Regions from separate parts of the Paenarthrobacter sp. YJN-D genome, predicted to be linked through region 1. Evidence: riboswitches for the same ligand, from Rfam matches in the RefSeq annotation. Region 1 holds a riboswitch; the other holds the start of a gene.

What was found. A riboswitch is a leader RNA that binds a small molecule or an ion and turns the genes downstream of it on or off. The one in region 1 is predicted to bind S-adenosylmethionine.
Region 2: linked by a shared signal. The riboswitch ahead of HMI60_RS11115 (homoserine O-acetyltransferase) and the one ahead of HMI60_RS17665 (DUF1737 domain-containing protein) in region 1 are both predicted to bind S-adenosylmethionine.

Annotation. Positions count from the first base shown of each region.
Region 1 covers NZ_CP053549.1:3,809,130-3,813,287, forward strand. Annotated here, with positions in the region: gene HMI60_RS17655 (aromatic amino acid ammonia-lyase) at 1-631, opposite strand, end outside; gene HMI60_RS17660 (NtaA/DmoA family FMN-dependent monooxygenase) at 631-1,959, opposite strand; SAM riboswitch class IV at 2,115-2,226, shown strand; gene HMI60_RS17665 (DUF1737 domain-containing protein) at 2,240-2,503, shown strand; gene HMI60_RS17670 (rhodanese-like domain-containing protein) at 2,500-2,910, shown strand; gene HMI60_RS17675 (O-succinylhomoserine sulfhydrylase) at 2,911-4,119, shown strand; gene HMI60_RS17680 (hypothetical protein) at 4,130-4,158, shown strand, end outside.
Region 2 covers NZ_CP053549.1:2,394,883-2,399,040, reverse strand. Annotated here, with positions in the region: gene HMI60_RS11125 (winged helix DNA-binding domain-containing protein) at 1-131, shown strand, start outside; gene HMI60_RS11120 (hypothetical protein) at 177-626, shown strand; gene HMI60_RS11115 (homoserine O-acetyltransferase) at 670-1,791, opposite strand; SAM riboswitch class IV at 1,806-1,923, opposite strand; partial or broken gene HMI60_RS11110 (bifunctional o-acetylhomoserine/o-acetylserine sulfhydrylase) at 2,108-3,445, opposite strand; gene HMI60_RS11105 (VOC family protein) at 3,640-4,158, shown strand, end outside.

The sequences.
Region 1 (4,158 bases):
CCAAGGCGAGGGCTCCCGCGCCCACGGAGTAGGCATTGGCGCTCACCAGGGCCAAGGCCTCTCCGGCAGCAGGTTGCAGGGCTTGCAGACCGGCGTCCGCGAGGGCTTTGGCGCCGGGCACCAGCATGCCGGAGGCGTCGAACGCTTCTCCCTCGCCCAGGGCTACGGCAGCGACGGCGGCCAGCTGGGTCAGGTCGGAGGAACCCACGGACCCTTCGCGCGGGATGGCGGGGTAGACGCCGCGGTTGAGCAGTTCGGCATAGAACCCGGCGGTCCCGGCACGAACCCCGGATCCGCCCCGGCTGAACCCGACAAGCCGGGCCAGGATCACTGCGCGCGCTGCGGCACGATCCAGATACGGGCCTACGCCGCTGTTGTGATACCTGATGACCTGCACCTGGTAGGCGAGGAGGGACTTCTCCTCCACAGCAGTGTCCCGGCCTGACCCTAGAAGGGTATTCAGGCCGTAGACCCGTTGGCCGGAAGCGGCCGCCTGCTCCACGATCTCCCTTCCCCGTCCGATCAAATTCAACGCTTCTTGGTTGAGTTCCACGTGAAACGTCGGATCCGCAGCCGCTTCCGCCACAGCCAACGCGGAGATGGGGCCCGTCCCGATGGTGAAAATGCCCATTAGAAATCCAGCAGGTTTTGGCGGAATCCGCCGTTGCCGTAACTCTTCCTCAACAGGCCGCGGCGGCGGAGTTCCGGGGTCAGCTTGTCCAGCACACCGTGCACGGTCACCGGATCAACAAAGCCGGAGAACAGGAAGCCGTCGCCCCCTACGGCCGCGCCGGTCTCCTCCAGATAATCCGCAATTTCTCCCACCGTGCCGATGATCGAATCCCCGGCACCACCGCTGCGTGCCTGCAGGATTTCACGCAGAGTGGACCCGGGAGGGGCAGCCTTGGCGAAGTGCTCCAACGTGCCCTGGTTGCTGTTGGTGCTCAACTCCGGAAGCGGGGCATCGAGGTCGAACTTTTTAAAGTCGATCACGGACAGGTAGGAGATGGAGTTGAGCTGGCTGTCGATGTCACGCTGCGTCAATTCCCGGCGCTGCGCCCGTAGCTCCTCGGCCTCGGCTGTGGAACCCACCACGGTGGGCTTCAGCACGAAAAGCACCTTCACGTCGTCGGGATTCCGCCCGGCTTTCGCCGCCTCGGCCCGGATCGAATCCCGGTAGGCCTTCATACCGTCAACGCCGCGGGCGAGCGCAATTGCCACATCCGCGTGACCGCCGGCAAACGCTTTGCCCCGCGGAGAGGCGCCAGCTTGGACAAGCACGGGTTCCTCGGGCAACGGTGCCGTGTTCAACGGCCCACGGACCTTGAAGAAGTCGCCGTCGTGGTTGATCGGATGCACTTTGGTATGGTCCGCAAACACCCCGGCTGAAACGTCCTCAAGTACAGCGTCGGCCTCCCAGCTACGCCAAAGCCGCCTGACGACGTCGACGAATTCCTCCGCTTTTTCGTACCGGAGGTCATGTTCGATCTGCTGGTCCAAGCCGTAGTTCTGCGCGGCGAGATCGCTGCCCGAGGTGACCACATTCCATCCGAGCTGCCCCTCGGAGAAGTGCTGCAGGGTAGCGAGGAGCCGGGCCGCGGTGAAGGGCGGGTAGAAGGAAGCGCTGACCGTGGGAACGATCCCCAGGTGCTCCGTGGCGGAAAGCAAGTACGGGACCAACGCCAAAGGATCGTGTTTCGGCGCAAAGGAAGCATGGGCCAGCGAAACCTCGGCAGTACCGCCATAGGTGTCCGGGACGGTCAGGGAATCCTCGATGATGAACAGGTCCAGCCCGGACAGCTCGAAAGCGCGCACGGCTTCCTGGTACAGGGCCGGTTTCTTCCAGTCGTACCCCAGGCTGTAGCCCGGAGTGCCCCAGCCCTGCACCCCGAAACCGTGCCCCACAAACCAACCAAAATGCAGCATGGGCTTGAGTGTAGAACTGCTCTGTCCGTTCACCGCGACCTGATTTCATACGAAGTTACAGGGGGTCGTACTGCGTCAATTATGCTCCCGGGACGTCTTAATTGGACCCGTACTCCAGTACCGCCCGGTTACGCAACATGACGACGGCCGCCGTGCGGGCCGTCGTCGTGAATGCTACGTTTTTCTTGAGTAATGAGAACCAGCGCAAAGCCCTGACTTGCTGGTCGGCAACCCTCTCTCCGGCGGGGTGCCTCAGGTGACTACTCGGCGTATCGACAACTCGAACTGCAAGCGTGACTGAGGAGCACCAGCAATGCCTGAACCCACTGAAGAAAAACTCTCTTACCGCCTGATAACAGGCCCGGATACCCGCGACTTTTGTGAGCGGATCACCAACGCCCTGGCGGATGGGTACGTACTGCACGGCAGCCCCGCCGCCACGTTCAACGGAACCGACGTGATCGTCGCGCAGGCCGTCGTCCTGCCCGCCGCGATTGCCAGCGCCGATGCCGCAGTCGCCAACGCCGTTGATGAACTGGATACCGACGACGAAGAAGCATTCGAGGGCCACGCATGAGCTACGCAGGTGACCTGACCCCGCAGGACGCGTGGGCCAAGCTTGAACAGGGCGCCATCCTGGTGGACGTCCGCACCGAGGGCGAATGGGCCCACATCGGAATCCCCGACACGAAAGCCACCGAGAACGATCCCCTGTTCATCCAGTGGAACCTCGCCGGCGGCATCCCGAACTCCCGCTTCATCGAGGACCTGCAACAACAGGCACCCGAGGACGACGGCGTGGAGCTCGTCTTCATCTGCCGCTCCGGCCAGCGCTCCATCGCCGCCGCCATCGCCGCCACGCAGGCAGGATTCACCGCCTACAACGTCCTTGAAGGCTTTGAAGGCGAACCCGACCGTTACGGCGAACGCACCGTCAATGGTTGGAAGAACCGTGGCCTGCCAACGAATCTGGGGACCGAGTAAGTGACTTTCAATCCTGACGCCGCCGGCTGGAGCCCCGACACCCAGGCCGTTCGCGGTGGACTTGACCGTACCAACTTCCAAGAAACGGCCGAACCCGTCTTCCTGAACTCCGGCTTCGTTTACGAATCCGCCGCCGCGGCAGAACGCGCCTTCACCGGCGAGGACGAACGCTTCGTCTACTCCCGCTACGGCAACCCGTCCGTGGCCACCTTCCAGGAGCGGCTGCGCCTCCTCGAAGGTACCGAGGCTTGCTTCGCGACGGCGTCCGGCATGTCCGCCGTGTTCACCGCACTGGGTGCCCTGCTGGCTGCCGGTGACCGCGTGGTTGCTGCCCGTTCCCTCTTCGGCTCCTGCTTCGTGATCCTCAACGAGATCCTTCCGCGCTGGGGCGTGGAGACGGTGTTTGTGGACGGACCGGACCTTGACCAGTGGCGTGAGGCTCTCTCCGAGCCGACCACCGCCGTCTTCTTCGAGTCACCGTCCAACCCGATGCAGGAGATCGTGGACATCCAGGCCGTCAGCGAACTGGCGCATGCCGCTGGGGCGACTGTCGTCGTCGACAACGTCTTTGCCACTCCCCTGCTGCAGCGCTGTGGCGAGCTGGGCGCCGACGTGATTGTGTACTCAGGCACCAAGCACATCGACGGCCAGGGACGCGTCCTCGGTGGCGCGATCCTGGGCACCAAGGAGTTCATCGATGGACCGGTGAAGCAGCTCATGCGCCACACGGGGCCATCGCTTTCGGCTTTCAACGCCTGGGTGTTGACCAAGGGCCTGGAAACCATCGGGCTCCGAGTCAACCACAGCTCGGCATCGGCCCTGAAGATCGCGGAATGGTTGGAGCAGCAACCCGCCATCAGCTGGGTCAAGTACCCCTTGCTGAAGTCGCACCCGCAGTACGAGCTCGCCGCGAAGCAGATGAAAGCCGGCGGCACAGTGCTCACGTTCGAGCTCTCGCCGTCCGCTGGCCGCTCCGCGAAAGAAGCCGCGTTCGCGCTGCTTGATGGATTGCGTGTCATCGACATCTCCAACAACCTTGGTGACTCCAAGTCGCTGATCACCCACCCTGCCACCACCACCCACCGGGCCATGGGTCCGGAGGGCCGGGCGGCGATCGGGCTGTCCGATGGCGTGGTGCGCTTGTCGGTGGGGCTGGAGGACGTGGACGATCTCATCCTGGATCTGGAGAAGGCCCTCAAACAGGTCTAACCTTGCTGGCATGAGGCATCCGTACCGCCGGGCGGGGGC
Region 2 (4,158 bases), 1.4 Mb from region 1:
GCTTCGCAGGGGGCATGTGCGGGCTCGAGGTCCGGATGGACAAGCCGGCAACCAAGGAAGAGCAGATGGCCCTGGAAGCCGAAGCGGAACGCTACGGGATTTTCCTGGGCATGGAGGCCAAGCTGCTGTGATGGGCACAGGGCTAAGCTGGGGTTAAGACCTAGGAGGCCTGCACTGTGAACAATCTGATCTTCTGGATCATCGTCTGCTCGTGGCTGATTCCCATGGGAATCCGCATGTACAACCGGTCCAAGGCCCGCCGCCTGCAGAACGGGAATTTTCGTGGTCAGGATTATCCTCAACAGGGTTTCCCACCACAAAATTACCCGCCGCAGGACTACCCGCAACAGAATTACCCGGGCTACCCGTCAGGGCCGGCAGTCATCCGCCCTGCAGACGAGGCTCCGCAGGTCGCGCCGCCGTCGAACGCCTCCTACCCAAGCGGTTCCTACCCAAGCGATTCCTACCGGGCCGGACAGCCCGCTCCCGCGCCGTTTCCCATTGCCGGTTCCGAGCCCCAGGGCTACCGCGCCCGAAAGCTGGCTGAACTGGATGCGAAGTTCACCAATGGCCAGATCGCCATGGAGGACTACATGAAGCAGCGCGGGGAGATCATGAACGGCTAGGCACGTCCACAAACAGGCAACTCTACGAACAGGCTCCTCACGGTCAGGCGAAGAACGCCCCGCGAAGCTGCTCCGACAATTGGCCGATTTCCGTGAGGAAGCCATCGTGGCCGATCGGCGCCTGGATGGTGTGGACCGGAACATTCCCCGGCAGTGCTGCCGCCAGCTCCTTGGACTGGGCCGGGAAGTACAGCCTGTCCGTGTCCACAGCAGCAACAAAGAACTCGGCGGTGGCACGAGAAAGTGCTTCCTGCAGTGTGCCCCGTCCCCGCCTGATGTCGTGAGACATCAACGCTTCGGTGATGGCGATATAGCTGTTGGCATCGAACCGCCGCACAAGCTTTGTCCCCTGGTGGTCCAAGTAGCTTTCCACCTGGTAGCGACCACGCTCCCCCAGGACTGCTGCGGAGAGCGGCGTTTCCTGATGTTGGGCTTCCCTGCCGAAGCGGAGATCCAGTTCCAGGGCGGAACGGTACGTGATGTGCGCAATCCGGCGGGCCAGGGCAAGTCCGTGTTCCGGGGCCGGACCGCCGTAGTAGTCCCCATTGTTGAAGTGCGGGTCCTGCCGGATGGCCAGGGTTTGGGCCTGCGCAAAGGCAATCTGCTCGGCGGTGCTGTAGGCTCCCACCGAAATGACGGCGCAGCGGTTGACCCTCTCCGGAAACGTGACAGCCCATTCGAGGGCCCTGGCCCCACCCATCGAGCCGCCCAGGACCGCGTGCCAGGATTCAATCCCCAAGAGATCCGCCAAACGGGCCTCAGCAACCGTGCTGTCGCGAAGAGTAACCAGGGGGAACCGCGAACCCCACGGCTTGCCGTCCGGCGCATCGGAGGACGGGCCGGTGCTGCCATAGCAGCCACCCACGATATTGATGGAGACAACGAAGAACCTGTTGGTGTCGATGGTGGCGCCCGGACCCACCAACTGCTCCCACCACCCTTCCTCGTCCGTGGCTCCGCGGGCAACGTGGGTGCTGCCCGTCAGCGCATGCTGGATGAGCACGGCATTGGACGCGTCGGCGTTGAGTCGTCCCCAGGTTTCGTACGCCAACACGACGTTGGGGAGGTGACCGCCGGCTTCGAGCGCCAGCGGCCCTATGCCCGCGTACTTGACGGTTCCGTCTTCTTCTCCGGATTTGGGAAGTGCTGTAGCAGTGATGGTCATTCCTTTGACACCTAACTTCGCGCTTGCCCGTCGCCTTGCGTGCGAACAGGCCAGGTCTTCACCCGGGGCACCCCACCGCGGAAGGAGGGTTGCCGGCCAGCAAGCCGGGGCTATCTGCTGGCACTCATGACCTAATACGTAGAGTCTAGGAAAGACACCACCGTTATGGCGAAGAATGTGACACCAGTGTGACGTTCAAGGGCAGCTTCATTCACGAAAGAGCACTCCGGGGTGCCGTCCGGCGAATAATCGTCGATGTGGACGGCGCCCCGGGTCCGTCAGCCAGGTGCGTCAGCTGCAGACGTGGAGGGCAGGCTCAGGCGCCCTTGGCCGCGCGGAAGCCGGCTTCGAGGTCGGCAATGATGTCATCGATGTGCTCAATGCCCACGGACAAGCGGACCAGGCCCGGGTTGACGCCGGCGGCTACCTGCTGCTCGACCGTCAGCTGGCTGTGCGTGGTCGACGCCGGGTGGATGACCAGGGAGCGGACGTCACCGATGTTGGCGACGTGGGAGTGCAGCTCCAGACCGTCCACGAAGCGCTTGCCGGCCTCTACGCCACCCTTGATGTTGAAGGCCACGATGGCTCCCGTGCCCTGGGGTCCGTACTTGCGGCCCCGCTCGTACCAGGGGCTGGACGGCAGGCCCGCATAGGCGACCGATTCGACGTCGTCATGCGCTTCCAGCCACTCGGCCACCTTGGTGGCGTTGGCGACGTGGCGCTCCACCCGCAGGCTCAAGGTTTCCAGGCCCTGCGCGATGAGGAACGCGTTGAACGGCGACACGGCCGAGCCGAGGTCGCGAAGGAGCTGGACACGGGCCTTCAGGATGTAGGAAAGGTTGGCTCCGAGCGCTCCGTCCTTGCCCAGGTCGCGGGCGTAAACCAAGCCGTTGTAACTGGGGTCCGGGGTGTTGAAGCCGGGGAACCGCTCCGGGTCTTTGCCGAAGTCGAAGTTGCCCGAGTCCACGATCACGCCTGCGATCGCCGAACCGTGTCCGCCGAGGTACTTGGTTGCGGAGTGGACCACAATGTCCGCGCCCCACTCGATGGGCCGGATGAGGAACGGCGTGGAGAGGGTGTTGTCGACGATGAGAGGCACGCCTGCCTCGTGCGCGACACCGGCGACGCCTTCGATATCCAGCACGTCCTGGCGTGGGTTCGAGACGACTTCACCAAAGAACAGCTTGGTGTTCGCCTGGACGGCCGCACGCCACTGCTCGAGGTTGTCCGGGTCCTCGACGAAAGTCACGGAGATGCCGAACTTCTTCAGCGTGTGGGCCAGCAGGTTGTACGTGCCGCCGTAGAGGCTGGGGCTCGCGACGACGTGGTCGCCGGCCTCGGCGATGTTCAGGATGGCAAAGGTCTCGGCTGCCTGGCCCGAACTGAGCAGCAGTGCACCCAGACCGCCTTCGAGGCTCGCGACGCGCTGTTCCACGGCGTCCTGCGTGGGGTTGCCGATCCGGGTGTAGATCGGAGCCAGTTCGGCCAGGGCAAAGCGGTTGGCCGCGCTTTCAGCACTCGGGAAAACGAACGACGTTGTCTGGTAGATCGGCAACGAACGCGCGCCCGTGGCGGCATCCGGCTCTTGGCCTGCGTGGATCTGGCGGGTTTCGAAAGACCATCCTTGGGACATGGAGTTCTCCTGTTCGTGGCGCGTGTGGTCGGCGGAATAGCTGTGGGAAGGAAGCTGCGGCCAGTCTAGGAAGTGTCCGGGTCCTTGGACAGCTTTGTGACGCCAGCAGAATATATGGGCTCTTTTGCGACCTTCCATGACGCCCGTCGCGAGATCCCACCTTAGTTAGGGTTGGCTTAGCTGAGACACCGATCACAAAGTGCCAAGATGAAGCCATGCGCATGGATCACGTCTCTTACGCCTGTGAACGAGATGGCCTCTTGGCCACTACCGAACGAATTTCCGCGGCTCTGGGAGTGGACGCAGTCCGGGGCGGAGTGCACCCGCGCTTCGGCACCCGGAACATGATCATTCCCCTTGCGGATAACAAGTACCTGGAAGTCGTGGAGGTCCTGGACCACCCTGCTTCCGACAAAGCACCCTTCGGCCAAGCTGTCCGTGCACGCTCAGCCGCCGGCGGCGGTTGGATGGGCTGGTGCGTGGCAGTTGACGACCTCGCCCCGTTTGAGGAACGCCTCGGCCGCGCAGCAGTCCCGGGCAACCGCAAGTTCCCTGACGGCCGCGAACTGGTGTGGCAGCAGATCGGCATCCTCGGCTTGATCGCCGATCCCCAGGTGCCGTACCTGCTCAAGTGGGAGGGCGACCCCTCACTTCACCCGTCCAAGGTGTACGAGAGCGATGTGAAGATGTCCAGCCTCACGATCGCGGGTTCCGCCGAACGCGTGACCGAATGG